DNA from 2 places in the Bacillus sp. LQ16 genome. Region 1 is predicted to be linked to the other one. Evidence: riboswitches for the same ligand, from Rfam matches in the RefSeq annotation. Region 1 holds a riboswitch; the other holds the start of a gene.
The links. A riboswitch is a leader RNA that binds a small molecule or an ion and turns the genes downstream of it on or off. The one in region 1 is predicted to bind magnesium.
Positions count from the first base shown of each region.

Region 2: linked by a shared signal. The riboswitch ahead of AC3EMB_RS08305 (P-type ATPase actuator domain-containing protein) and the one ahead of mgtA (magnesium-translocating P-type ATPase) in region 1 are both predicted to bind magnesium.

Region 1 is NZ_CM173491.1:4,044,530-4,052,172, reverse strand. It holds gene mgtA (magnesium-translocating P-type ATPase) at 1-2,603, opposite strand, end outside; M-box (ykoK) riboswitch at 2,935-3,102, opposite strand; gene AC3EMB_RS20305 (hypothetical protein) at 3,271-3,810, shown strand; gene AC3EMB_RS20300 (DUF3932 family protein) at 3,845-4,096, opposite strand; gene rnz (ribonuclease Z) at 4,286-5,209, shown strand; gene AC3EMB_RS20290 (hypothetical protein) at 5,695-5,832, shown strand; gene sdaAB (L-serine ammonia-lyase, iron-sulfur-dependent subunit beta) at 5,880-6,539, shown strand; gene sdaAA (L-serine ammonia-lyase, iron-sulfur-dependent, subunit alpha) at 6,558-7,436, shown strand; gene proI (pyrroline-5-carboxylate reductase ProI) at 7,483-7,643, opposite strand, start outside.
Region 2 is NZ_CM173491.1:1,619,282-1,626,924, reverse strand. It holds gene AC3EMB_RS08310 (5'-3' exonuclease) at 116-982, opposite strand; gene AC3EMB_RS08305 (P-type ATPase actuator domain-containing protein) at 1,115-1,840, opposite strand; M-box (ykoK) riboswitch at 2,176-2,341, opposite strand; gene AC3EMB_RS08300 (DUF350 domain-containing protein) at 2,555-2,941, opposite strand; gene AC3EMB_RS08295 (glutathionylspermidine synthase family protein) at 2,934-4,172, opposite strand; gene AC3EMB_RS08290 (hypothetical protein) at 4,176-4,487, opposite strand; gene AC3EMB_RS08285 (hypothetical protein) at 4,571-5,020, shown strand; RNA gene ssrS (6S RNA) at 5,075-5,258, opposite strand; RNA gene ssrS (6S RNA) at 5,280-5,462, opposite strand; gene AC3EMB_RS08270 (sulfurtransferase) at 5,579-6,412, opposite strand; gene AC3EMB_RS08265 (YpbS family protein) at 6,415-6,687, opposite strand; gene AC3EMB_RS08260 (GNAT family N-acetyltransferase) at 6,718-7,176, opposite strand; gene AC3EMB_RS08255 (DUF3931 domain-containing protein) at 7,249-7,503, shown strand; gene AC3EMB_RS08250 (dynamin family protein) at 7,507-7,643, opposite strand, start outside.

The sequences.
Region 1 (7,643 bases):
GGCAATGCTTGTAAACCAACGGCTGCACCAAGTGGTGAGAATGGAATATAAATCCCGATTGCCATAATAAGAGCGGTTAATAAAACGACTGGTGTTGATGCAGCGCTTTGAATAAATGGAATCTTCTGTGTTCGTATCATGTGAACAATTAAAGTTTGTGTTAACAATCCAACCACAAACCAACCGGACTGGAATAATGATTGCTCGCTCGGTGTATTTGCGCCAAATACATTCCACATGACTACGTATGTGATAATATCAAATATGGAACTAATTGGGCCGATACAAATAATGAAGTTTCGTAAGTTTGCAGTATCCCATTTTCGTGGTTTTTCTAGAAACTCTTTATCCATTTTGTCCCATGGAATAGAAAGTTGTGAAATATCATAAAGTAAGTTTTGAATTAAAAGATGAATGGCAAGCATCGGTAAAAAAGGAATGAAAGCACTTGCTACTAACACGCTAAACACATTACCGAAGTTAGAGCTAGCTGTCATCTTAATATATTTTAAAATATTTCCGAATGTAGTACGTCCTTCTAAAATTCCGGCTTCTAATATAGTTAAACTTTTTTCGAGTAGAATAATATCAGAAGCTTCTTTCGCAATATCAGTAGCAGTATCAACAGATATTCCGACATCAGCTTCACGTAATGCTACAGCATCGTTAATGCCATCTCCCATGTAACCTACAGTGTGTCCGTTTCCTTGTAATGCGTGTATAATGCGAGATTTTTGCATTGGATTAAGCTTCGCAAATACAGTCGTTTCTTCAGCAAGTTTTGCTAATGCTTTATCTGGTAAAGAATCAATCTCGTAACCGAGGATTGGTTCGCCGATATCTAATCCAACTTCTTTACAAACTTTTCGTGTAACAATTTCGTTATCGCCAGTTAAAATTTTTACTTGTACACCATGCTTTTGTAATGCTTGAATTGCAGCTGCTGCAGATGGTTTCGGTGGATCTAAAAAGCCGATATATCCAGCGAGAATCATATCAGTTTCGTCTTTTACTGCGTACTCTTTATCATTTATGTTTCTATCTTTTTTATAAGCCACAGCAATAACCCGCATACCTTCACTATTCAATGTCTCGCTTAGTTTTTTGACATTTGAGCGTATTTCCTCAGTGAGTGTAACGATTTTTTTATCCACTTCAGTGTAGTTGCAAATTGATAAAATTTCTTCTACGGCACCTTTACAAACCATTGTATGTTTACCTGAAATATCTTTTACGATGACTGACATACGCCGGCGGGCGAAATCAAATGGAATTTCATCTAGCTTTTGAAAAGCTGATGGGTCAAATGTATTGTTTTCCTCTGTATGCTTAATAACAGCTTTATCTATTAAGTTTTTCAATCCAGTTTGATAGAAACTATTTAAATAGGCAAATTGCAAGACGCGATTGCATTTATTTCCATTAGGATCTAAGTGACGAACAAGGATAACGTTATCTTCTGTTAAAGTTCCGGTTTTATCTGTACAAAGAATATTCATAGCACCTAAGTTTTGAATAGAATTTAGTTGCTTCACAATTACTTTTTGTTTAGACATGTTAACGGCACCTTTAGCTAAATTAGCAGTTACAATCATTGGCAACATTTCAGGTGTAAGGCCAACAGCCACGGCAATAGCGAAGAAGAAAGCTTCTTGCCAATCTCCTTTTGTGAATCCGTTAATGAGAAGGACAATAGGCGCCATAATAAGCATGAATGTAATTAAGAGCCAGCTTACTTTGTTTACACCTTTATCAAAGCTTGTTTCTACCCGCTTTCCGATTACCTTATTTGCTAAAGAGCCGAAATACGTATCAGTACTTGTTGAGATGACAACAGCTTTTGCGCTACCACTTACAATATTTGTTCCCATGAAGCAAAGGTTTTCCATATCGAGTGGATTGTAATTTTTTTTCATGTTTTTCGGTAAGATATGCTTATTTTCTGTATGGTAGCAGTTTTCGTATTTTTCTACAGGAAGTGCTTCCCCTGTTAAAGAAGATTGATTAACAAATAAATCTTTAGCGGATACAATACGCACATCGGCTGGAACGATATCACCTGCTGAAAGGGAAATAATATCGCCAGGTACAAGTTCCTCAATTGGAATTTCTGTTGTGTAATTTCGATTTAAATTCGTTACATTTTTTATTTCATGTACAAATCCATTTATTCTAAATACGCTCGCAGTTGTTCGAACCATAGCTTTTAATTTATCGGCAGCTTTTTGAGAACGAAATTCTTGGGAAAACCGAATCGTTGCACTAAGTAGGACCATTACAGATACGACAATTGTTCCTTGCATATCATCCGTGAAAAAGGAGAGTGCTCCAAGAGCTAATAAAACGAAAATAAATGGATTTTTAAATGCTAACAGAAGCTGAATGTACCACGGTGCCATTTTATTATGAGCTATTTCGTTCGGGCCATATAAAGAAAGTCTACGAGACGCTTCTTGTTTAGATAATCCATCTTGAGATGTTTCTAAAAGTTTTAACGCAGAGCTTATATCTTGTGTTGCAACCTCCACTAATAATTCGTTATTTGTTTTCATGCTATCTTGCTCATAAGCATGCTTTGTTTCTTGTCTTTGTAAATTAAACATCGGTAGTTCCTCCTCTGTCATGAAGGAGGAAACAATCTGTTACCTAACTATTTGAAATGGTGAGGAACAGTTTCTTTCCTACCTACATGATGAAATATGAATGTAAAACGTATGGGTATCTGGGCCGAATCATCAATTGCCAACTGTTCCTCACCTCCGTACAATTTAGTAGTTTCTGAATATGCTATGTTTGTTTCATAGTAAGGTGCATATAGACGTAAAAAGACCTTTACTCAAAACGAGTAAAGGTCTGAATTCGCAGTTAAAAGAGTCCACAACAAAGACTGCTAGTAGACATAAATAAAAACAGTTTTTGTGTATGACAAAATACATGCACCTCTCCCTCGTTGAGTTTTAGCACTGTATAGCATAGGTACTGAAACCAGCTACGTTAAAAAAGGCCTTCATTCCGACCTTTCCTGTTGACCCATTGGCGTCTCTCGACATTTTTGGGCAGCAGCGTTTCTCTATACAGGAGCCTCACCTAACAGAGACCATATTCAATTACATGTTGAATGTTAGCACTGTAAAATCGTAGTGTCAATATCTTTTTTATCTGTGTTTTTAAAATATTAAATGGATTTATAATAGATATATGGGATGAAATGCATGATATTAATTATAAATAATGTGGAAAATAAATATTTTTATAAAAGGGGAATTTGTAATGGTACCACAAAATTTTATTATAAATATTGAGAATCAAAAGTGGTTGTTTAATGAGCAGGAAGATTTATGTTCTCACGGGGAATTTTATTTAAATGTGGATGGAACGATTATTACACAAACAGGTATGGATGAGGAATGGGGAATAAGTGAATCAGCTTTAGCTCTGTTACGAACTTTAGATAAAGAATATATTTGTGATATTGAAAATGAAGAGGGGCTTATTTTGCACGGATGTGGCACTATGCTCATGTTAGGATGCCCAATTTTAATTCATTGGACTATAAACCATATAGGTGAAAATGTGGTTTTAAAGGATTTTGTCAAAGTTATTTCTACTGATCAAAAGGCTATATACTATGAAGGGCTTCATATAGAAGTAAATGAAAATGAATATAGAAAACAAATTGTTTCTTTTGCGCTACAAGCAAAAGAATTATTCAATAAATCAAGTGAAAAGATAATTTTAGATGAGTTTGATCAAAGTATGTATACAGACTTTTGGACGGAATATAATCATTTGCTAAATAAGTATAAATAAAAAAGCACTGTAACCAGTGCTTTTTTATTATAGATTACGAGATGGTAGGGTTTTCAAAAATAACAATCTCTGAACTGTTTGTAGTTGAAACGCGTTGGGCGTAATATGTTAAAGCTGAAGAAATATATGCTGGTAACGTATCATTTGTATGTGATGTTGTATATTCATGGATTAATTCCTTTAAAGTTGTCCATTCTAATTGTGCTGGGTGATCAGACACGAAAGAACTTACCCAGCGATCAAATGAAGATGAAAAATCAGTTTGTAAACGAAATACTTCTTTCATAATAAAACGCTCCCTTAAAATGTAGTATAATCATTTTAACACAAAACACGAACGATTGCTAAATTTTTTAAGTATAATGTTCGTGTTATATAGTTGTCTAGATGATTGGTTATGTAAATTCAATTTGCCATTTGAAATAACATTCCGTAAGATGAGAGATAGAGTATATTTAGAGCTGGAGGAAAGAAAGTGGAATTTGTATTTTTAGGAACTGGTGCAGGTGTTCCTTCAAAAGGAAGGAACGTTTCAGCAATTGCTTTACAATTGTTAGAAGAACGAGGACAAACTTGGTTATTTGATTGTGGCGAGGCCACGCAACATCAAATATTACATACATCTGTACGTCCGCGCCGCATTGAAAAAATATTTATTACGCATTTACATGGCGATCATATTTTTGGATTGCCTGGTTTATTAGGTAGCCGTTCATTTCAAGGAGGAACTACGCCTTTAACGGTGTATGGACCGAAAGGAATTAAACAATTTATTGAAGTGGCATTATCGGTAAGTACGACACATGTGAAATATCCACTTGAAGTTGTGGAGATAACAGAAGAAGGTACCGTATTTGAAGATAATGAATTTTATGTAGAAACGAAAAGATTGTCACACGGTATAGAATGTTTTGGATATCGTATTGTAGAGAAAGATATACAAGGTGCTCTTTTAGTTGATAAGTTGCTTGAGATGGGTGTGAAACCAGGTCCAATCTTTAAACGTTTAAAGGATGGAGAAGTAGTTGAATTAGAGGATGGCACGATATTAAATGGAAATGAGTTTATCGGCCCACCTCAAAAAGGAAGAATTATTACTATCTTAGGTGATACGCGATATTGCGAAGCAAGTAGGGAGCTTGCGCAAGATGCAGATGTACTTGTCCATGAAGCGACTTTCGCAGCAGAAGATGAGCAACAAGCGCATGATTATTTTCATTCCACATCTAAGCAAGCTGCGAGCATTGCACTTCAGGCAAATGCGAAGCGATTAATCTTAACTCACATTAGTTCTCGCTATCAAGGAGATACATATAAGGAATTATTGAAAGAGGCAAGAGAGTTGTTTTCTAATACAGAAATAGCGACAGATTTGAAATCATTCCCAGTAGAAAAATAATAATTTTGTAAAAAATGGTAACGGTGGGTTGCCATTTTTTTATGTCTAAAAAAATTTAAAAATAAAACTGTTATTATTTTATACTTATACTTGGATGATACAGAAAATTAGAATGGTTTGAATATATACGATAAAAATACGAAATAATGATTATTTAGAAAAACTGTTATATAAGTCAGATGACATACAAGTGATACAAATAGCAGGAATGGACTTTTATTCAGAACTTTTAAAATTCAACAAAAGTAAGCGTTTTATAAAAAACAAGCTATAATGAGGGCAGATTATAATTTATGATAAGTCACATGCTTTTTAGTTATTATCGTAACAAGTGAAGTTGACTAAACCATGAGAGAGTAACATGAGAATTATAATAGGAAAGATATCGCTTGTTTATGCTATCCTTGCAATGGCTTCTGTGTTAAACTTTGGATTGCTACCAGACTTTATTGTGGATTATCTTATATCATTTTTTAATGAAAATAATGCTAAGATTCTTATGTATTATTATAACTGGTATTATTTCAGGTTATATTGGATTACTTTTATTTAAAAATTATCCAATTCATACAGCAGAACAAATTCGTGGTACAACTGGAAAAGCGACAGATGTAGCAGGTTAATAGAATAGTAGAATAAATTTTTGCATAGAGGTTTAGGGGGAGTTATGATGAAGTATCGCTCAGTATTTGATATTATCGGTCCAGTTATGATTGGACCATCAAGTTCACATACAGCAGGCGCGGCAAGAATGGGGCAAGTTGCTCGCCAGCTGTTTCGTCATGAACCAGAAAGAGTAAGCATTTCGTTATATGGATCATTTGCAAAGACGTATCGAGGGCATGGTACGGATGTAGCACTAATCGGTGGAATATTAGGATTTGAAACAGATGACTTACGTATTCCAGAGGCGCTAGAAATAGCAAAAGAGCGCGGAATTGAAGTGGAATTCATTGAAGAAGATGCCAATGCACCTCACCCAAATACAGCGAAAATTCGTTTGTATAAAGGTGAAGAAGAAATTGAAGTTGTTGCTTGCTCAATTGGTGGCGGTAAAATTGAAGTTGTAGAATTAAACGGATTCGATCTTCAATTATCAGGCACAAGTCCAGCACTACTTATTGTAAATAACGATCGCTTTGGTGCTATTGCAGCAGTAGCTTCAATCCTTGCTACAAACGAGATTAACATTAGTACAATGAGTGTTTCTCGTAAAGAAAAAGGAAGAAGAGCGCTTATGGTTATTGAAACAGATGAATTATTAGCAGATGAAGTGATTGAAGAAATAAAAGCGCAACAAAATATTTGTCAAGTAACTATTATGGATTAATTGCAGGGGGGACACACCATGTTTCGGAACGCAGCGGAACTAGTGGCGCAAGCTAAAGAACAAAATGTAAAAATCGCAGAAATTATGATTCAATGTGAAATGGAAACAAGAAGTATTTCACGTGAAGAAGTAATTGCTGGTATGGAAAAGAACTTAGTCGTGATGGAACAAGCAGTAGAACGTGGTATTCGCGGCGTGAAATCACCAACTGGTTTAACTGGTGGAGATGCTGTAAAAGTTCAAGCGTATATGAAGAGTGGAAAAGGCTTATCTGGAGATACGATTTTGGATGCAGTAAGCAAAGCTGTTGCAACAAATGAAGTAAACGCAGCGATGGGAATTATTTGTGCAACACCAACAGCAGGGTCTGCTGGAACAGTGCCAGGTGTACTATTTGCGCTAAGAGAAAAATTGCAGCCTACACGTGAAGAAATGATTGAATTCTTATTTACAGCAGGAGCTTTCGGTATGGTTGTTGCGAATAACGCTTGTATTTCTGGTGCTGCAGGAGGATGCCAAGCTGAAGTTGGTTCAGCAAGTGGAATGGCGGCTGCAGCTGCAGTTGAGATGGCTGGTGGAACACAAGATCAAGCAGCTACAGCGATGGCAATTTCATTAAAGAACATGCTTGGTTTAGTGTGTGATCCTGTTGCAGGACTTGTAGAAGTACCTTGTGTAAAACGTAATGCAGCAGGAGCTGCAAATGCGATGATTTCAGCAGATTTAGCATTAGCTGGTGTAACGAGTACAATTCCATGTGATGAAGTAATTGAGGCAATGTTTAGAATCGGACAAACGATGCCAGTAGCACTTCGTGAAACAGCGGAAGGTGGACTTGCAGCAACGCCGACTGGTCGTCGCCTGCAAGAAGAGATTTTTGGGAAGAACAATAACTAAGTGTAATTATAGAAAAAGGAGCTCAAATAAACTTGAGCTCCTTTTTTTATTTTTCTTTTGTTAGTTGTTCTAATGTTTTTCCAAGATTATGTGATCGTTCCGTTGCCTGTGTAATACAAGAAATAAGTGCTTGTTGAAATTTATGTTCTTGTAATACTTCAATACCTGCTTCGGTAGTTCCGCCAGGAGAAGTAATTTCCTTTCGCA
Region 2 (7,643 bases), 2.4 Mb from region 1:
TATTTAAAATTGAGTTCGACATAATTTTATTTACTATAATACTGTTTACAAAAACAAAAAGAAGGTGTCACCAAGTCAAATTTCGACTTATGCAACATCCCTCTTTCCAAACTATTTATAGCATATTTATTAATATTTCAGGTCTTCCCCAATTCATTTCTTCACAAACAAATCTAAGTTTTTCTTCATCCATTGTGTGTAATCCCTCTTCTAGTAAACATGAAATTGGAACTTCACAGTGAATTTGTGCTAATTGCAACGAAATATTTAAGTTCTCTAAATCACTTTCAATCTTCGTACGCTGCGCTTTTGTTAATGATTCTACATTTTCTAGTACAGCGGATACTGTTCCGTGCTCTTGAATAAGCTTATACGCTGTTTTTTCACCGATACCTTTTACACCTGGATAATTATCACTTGTATCTCCCATGAAAGCTTTTGCATGGACGATTTGCCACGGCTCTACACCTTTTTCTTCCATGATTTTCTCCGGTGTGTAATATTCGTAATTTCCAATTCCTTTACGCAGAAGCATAACCGTAACGTTCTTATCAACAAGTTGAAGTAAATCTGTATCACCAGTTAAAATATAAACTTCAGCTTCATTGCAGTATTGTTTTGCAAGCGTACCGATACAATCGTCCGCTTCGTAGCCTTTCATACCGATAACTGGAATGGATAATTTCGCAGTCATTTCTTGCACTAAATCAAATTGAGGAATTAATTCTTCTGGTGGCGCTGCACGATTTGCTTTATAATTCGAGAACGATTCTGTTCTAAATGTCGTACTTCCCATATCCCAGCATGTAACGATATGTGTTGGTTCAATCGCTTGCGTAGCTGTTAACAAGTGTTTCATATAACCATGAATCCCATTCGTAGGGGTTCCATCTTGTCGTTTCATAAATTGTCCGTAGACACTTGTTGCGTAAAAAGCACGAAATAATAGTGCCATACCATCAACTAATAATACTTTTTTCATAATTCCTCTCCTATTAAAAAAATAATAACCTCACGTTATCACGTAAGGTTATATAAATAGATTACCATTCTACGTTTTTGCTCAACTTTGTCTATTATACATTGTTTTTGTATATTTAGCACCATTAACACATTAAGACGTTCTACTACAACAAGTATGCAATATGCCTGAATACGTATTTTTTCCAGTAGAAACAACTACAGCCTTTGCACTTCCACTAACGATATGTGAACCTTTAAAACATACATTTTCAAGCTCAAGTGGATTATAATCTTTCATCCGTTTTAATGGAATAAATCGTTTACGTTCAAGGTGATAGCAGCTTTCAAACTTCTCTATACTCGCTTCGTTTCCCGTTAACACAGACTCATTCACTAATAAATCATCTGCATAAATAATACGTACATCAGCTGGCACAGCATCTCCAGCCGAAAGAAAAATCATATCTCCAGGTACAAGTTCTTGCACTGGTATCTCCATCATTTTCAGTTCACTATTTAGCCCTGTACTACTAGAACATTCTACTCTAGATACAGTAATCGTTTCACGTTGTAATTCATCACACACACGTTGTTTTGAAAAACCTGGAATCATGCCACCAAGCTTCATCATTACTTCTGCAAGAATTGCTCTTTTTGAAGTTAGTTCATTTCGGCCATATACTTGAATACGTTTTTGCGCCTCTTTCATTGATAGTCCGTCTCTTGTTGTTTTAAAATATGCAAATACAGATTTTACATCTCTTGTTGCAATTTCAATTAATAAATCTTTATTTTTTTGGAGCATTGTTTGTTCTTTTATTGATTTTTTATTTAGTTTATATGACGTGTTACCCACAGTTTTGTTTGCATATAACATATTATCGTCTCCTCCTTTACAACATAGGAAGAAACGCTTTGTTTCTCAATTTATCCACTTTTCTGTGAAAGTGTCTAGCGCTTTATAAACGCTACATTGTGATAAATATAGAGGGAGGAACAAATCGTTTCCTGCCTACATCATATATTTTTGATTTGAAGTATATGGGTAACGGAACCGAGTCAGAATTTGACATGCTCCTCACCTCCTCGTTTAATTTTATAGTTTATACTATGAAATTACTCATAGCTTGGTAACAAAAAAGACCCCTACCCTTAAGAGAGTAGTGGCCATTACATACACAAATAAACGATTTCTAATATAATTAGAAATCTACGGACCTCTCCCTCGCCGAGTTTTAGCACTGTATAGCATAGGTACATTACCAGCTACGTTAAGAAAAACCTTAATTCGATCATTCCTGTTGACCCATTGGCGTCTCTCGACATTTTTGGGCAGTAGCATTTCTCTATACAGGAGCCTCACCTAACAGAGACTTATTTTCATTACATTGAAAATGTTACTCTTATTTAAAATAGATGTCAACAGTAGCCTACAATTTTTTCAAAAGGTATGGCAAACTAACGTATATAAAGTGAAACTTTAATCAGTGGGGGTTTTGTTCATCCCCCACTGATTATTAGCCCTCACCAATCGGGCTGCCCGGCAAATAGCGGGATAAAATAAAAAACTTTACGTTTAAACGTAAAGTTTTTAATAAGTTATACAACCAGCGATTACAATCCCAATCGAAAGCGATAAAAACATAAGAAAAAGACCGACTGCTTGATTATCTTCTTCGAGACTTTTGTTTATATTAAAGCGTGGTGTAAGCCACTCAGCTAAATAAAAGACGATAATTTGAGCCAAAATCCCAACTGCTCCCCACGAAATCATATCAAGAAGTGAAATTGAATTAGCTGCTGTCGAATATAAAACAACAGCTAACCCAAGTAATCTTCCTCCAAGCACATAGCTTACCGCCTTATTTCCTTGAGCCATTAACTTAAATTCCTTTACTTTCGTTGTCACTTCCATTAAGAACAGACCTATACATAAAAGGCCGAGTGTTACTGCTAAATATAATAAAAAATTAATCATTTTTTCCCCTCCTTTTTATACCTACCGGTAAATAGTACGATTCATTTCCTGTAATCTTTTCTCCCGCACGAATACCGATACTACTCGCTTTTCCAGCAATTAAAAACGAACCAAACACATATGACAGTTTCTCGATCCCTTTTTCTGTTTCCAAGGATACGACTGGCAGTTCGGTATACTTTTGAAATATCGGCAGTGACGCTTTATACGTTTCGTGTGCATTTTGAAGCATAATATTTTCGTCTTTATCGCGAATCGTAATTGTATCTCCTTCTCTCCCAAATGAAGGTTTTTGAACGAAAGAACCTTTTCCTAAAAATAAATCTGGTTCTAAATATGTAGGTAACATATATTCTTTAATCCACTGTTGTTCCTCATTTGTATAAAAGACCTCTTCTTCTGCTAACCCCCAAATAAGACACTGAATTGATTTTGGCTGAAGTAAAAATGCTGACAAAGGATTTATTATAAAAAGCTTTCCGGTTTTTACAAGTTGTAACAGTTCCACACCTACCAAATCTCCTGTTTCAGGATCTTGATCCTCAATTAAATCTTCTATCGGATATGTTTGGCGATATAAAACATCAATCTTCGCCCCATCTTTATCGACTAGAGCATCCTTTGTAATTCTAAGTTCTGACATTGGCAATACTTTATTTTCAACATGGCATAGCTGACTTAAATACATAGTGGTATTCCAATCCTCGATATGTTCATGATGTGCTGTAAAAACAACATTTGGATTATCTAATCCCTTTGTCGCTTCCATTACTGCTTTCGTTACACCAGAAGATAGCAATCGTTCTTGATCCGAGTTTGGATCATCATAGCCTAGATTTTCACATACTTTCCCATTCATTTGAAAACATTCCACAATAAAAGTTGGTGTATCACTATTAAACTCAAGCATTTTGATTTTATTATCCTCTGTTACAGCAAAATCAAATCGCGAAATTACAGATTCAGGATAAAGCCCTTTCATTCTAATGAATGATAAACTCGCGGATGGAAAGCCAAGATCTAGAAGCTGTTCGTCACTTAAATTACGCAGCAGTCTAGCAGTCTTAAAAAATATTTTCCCCATTCGTTCAGTCGCTAAGTGTAATTGGTCCAAAGTCTGATTTGTTATAGAAAAAACATGAAACAAACTATACTCACATTCATATAAATCCGACCAAAAATTCGGATATTTTAAATAAAATTCTTTTCGATCCCTTATGTATTGCGACATATTTTAGCCCCCAAATCCTCCCTTTGAACCGCTTCCAATTCCACCTTTAAATTCAGCAGACGATTGATACGATTTAAACGCCGATGAATTTTTAAAAGTGGATTTATTTTGATAGTATCGCCCACCATAGAAATAATGCCCACGATAACCTGAACTACTATCATCACACTGCCATACCCCAAGTTCATCATCCCAATCCCAATCAGAACAACTATTATCATTCGGTTTTGGGGGAAGATCTTGTGCGCAGCCAAATAAAGTGCCAGTCATTAAAGACGTTACGACACCACCTACTAGCCATTTCGTTTTTGTCACCTTCGCACTCCCCTTTTTAAATTCTATTCCTATTATATAGGATGGCATGATAAAGTAGAAGAAAAAGGAAGAAGAGGGATTAAATGCGCTTAGAATATCGACTTAATGATGAAACGAAAGGGTATCCTGCTTTATGGAACTACGCCAATATTTCTAATTCTGAAATTATCGCACGCATGACTTGTGAATATTTTATTAAAGAGAAAAATACTTATGTTGTTACTGCAACTTCGGTTGATCCAGACGGAACAGCAGTTATTTATATTCAAAAAGAAGTTTTCGCCAATGACCCTTCAGACCCTACATACTCCCACATCGGTTTTGAAATTAGAGAACTAAGTGAAACGAGTTCAAGCTTAGTAGATAGTCAAGATGTATGGAACTACGAAGAAATTTTACCATCTCTTCATTCAGATATTATATATATTCAGCGAGACGGCATGTCTATGGAATTCTCCTTGGATTCAAGAGAGATTGATGAAGACAGAAAGTGCTACATTTATTACGGAAACTTCACAGGTGAATCAAGATAATATTGATATATCTATGCAACAAAAAAACCTTACGTATAAAACGTAAGGTTTTTATATAGCCCCACATATGCCGTTCTCTCTAGATGTCCATAAACCTGCTCTCACAGGTGGATGCTCTCACAAATGTTTGTAACTTCCTTCTTAAAAAGATGGCATGTTAGCTACATTTAAATATTGAACTTCCTTATTAAACTTATTGGTTTAAGACATGCATAAGCTACGTACACCGTAGGAATTTTATATAAGGTTAGTTGAAATAAGACCCCCGCACGTGCCGCTCCTCGTAAATGTCCAAAAACCCGCTACTCGCAGGTGGATGCCCTCACAGTTACCGTACATCTTCCTCCACAAGGAAGGCTTGATGATGGTCGCTAAATATTGAGCTTCCGTATAACTAACATCGGTTTTAGACATAAATAAGTTACGTACACCGCAGGATGTATTATTTACTTGTCGTTATATTATCACATTGTTTCCAATGTGTAAAATACAAAGTTTTTCGAGCAATCTCTTGCTTGTGACCTTATTTTAATACAAATTATTTTTGCATGCAAGTGATTAATCTTCTTCTTTTGCAATTTGATTTTTTGGATAAGAAATCCAATCACTCCAGCTACCTGCATACAATTTAACATTTTGGAATCCAGCCAATTTTAACGCAATGATATTTGGACATGCCGTAACACCAGAACCACAATATACAATGGTTTCCTTATCTTTCGACAGATTTTGGAATCGTTCTTGTTGCTCAGCTTCATTCTTAAATTGTCCTGATTGCAACATTCCATCCTTCCAAAAATAGTTTGTTGCTGTCGGAATATGTCCTGCTTTATGATCGACAAGTTCCTCTACACCAGCATAACGTTTTGGCTCTCTTGAATCAATTAACGTAACATCTGCACCTGCCTGGATATTCTCTCTTACTGTTTCCATCGATACAAGCATATGATCTTGTATGTTTGTTTTAAATGTTTTTCGTATAACAACAGGAATTTCCGTTGTTGTCGGTAGTCCATTCTCTTTCCAAACCGGGAAACCACCATCTAATATATATACTTTCTCATGTCCTACATAGTTACATAACCACCATAAACGAGCAGCATTTGCACCAGCTTGACTGTCATACGCAATTACTGTCGTATGTTCATCAATACCAACCTCCGAAAGCTTGTCCGCAAACTCTTCAATGCTTGGCAACGGATGGCGGCCACCATGTTCTGCTATAGGACTTGATAAATCTAAATTCAAATCAAAATATAACGCATGAGGAATATGTTCTTCTTCATACTTTTCTCTACCCCAATTAGGATTCGCTAAATCAAAACGACAATCGATTACACGGACGTTCTCATCTTCTATATGCTCACGTAACCATTCGACTGTAACTATCATCTTTAACGACCTTCTTTCTCTTGTAAACGACTTACATACTCCATAACCATTTCTTCTGTAACATATTTACGCTGCAAGGTAACACCATTTTTTGCAAGATCATTAATTTGCTTTGTTACAACATTAATGACATCAACCGAAAATTCTTTCCCATTTGACGCAAGAGATACGGCTGCTTCAATAGCTGCTTCACGCTGCGCATCTAATTGTAAACATGCTTTTACACTTTCATTTTGTTTACGAGAATGTGCTGTAATTGCTTTATGTACTTCCATCTTCTCTTCCCCCTAAATAAGTTATACGTTCTAATTCAATTCCATTGCAAGCCGAATCATATCACGGCATACAATGCCATTTTCAATAATCTCTTCTTCATAATGCTTCGAAAAGTAATCAAAATCAATAGAAAAAATACGAAATCCACATTTTTGATATAAAGCAAGTTGTGAAACACTAGAATTGCCTGTACCAATTTCAAGTTTTGACATACCATATCCTTTAGCAGTTTCTACGGCATGCCTTAATAGCTTCTTCCCAATCCCTTTTCCTTGCAAATGCTCTGCAACCGCAATATTCATGATTTCCATCGTCTTCGGCCTTGTTTCCAAAAGAACATACACACCGATGATGCTGCCCCCTTGCTTTGCTACGTATGTTAACCCTCTTTGTACATATATAGCTATTTGCCGTTCACTTGGATCAGCAAGTAGCAATAAAGACTTCGGTATAGCCTCTTTTAAAATACGTTCTATTACAAAAGACATAAAAAATCCCCCCATCTCTATTGTTCTAAACCCTCCTTGTCTACCATAAATAATAGAAAGGAGGGATTCACCATGGACAACAATGAGAAAAAATGCAACGTCATCTCTATTGATGGAAAGAAGAAGAAAAGCGACACGTATTCCTATCCAAAATTAGTAGTTGAAAATAAAACATACGAATTTTCTTCATTCGTCTTATGCGGTGAAACACCAGATGGCAGACGACTCGTTCTTACTCATATGATTTCTACCGATGAATTTGCTGGATTTGTCAAATCTTTAGATACTGTACTGCAAAAGAAAATTGAACGAATCTTTTTCTCATAACGACTATATAACATAAATTTCTTTTTCAATCTCTACTAACTGATTGTGCAATTGTTCTTTACTTTGTTCATATAGAGATACATCGATCGTTTCAGCCAATGCAAACAATATACTTTCATAATAGTTCATTACATCTTGTT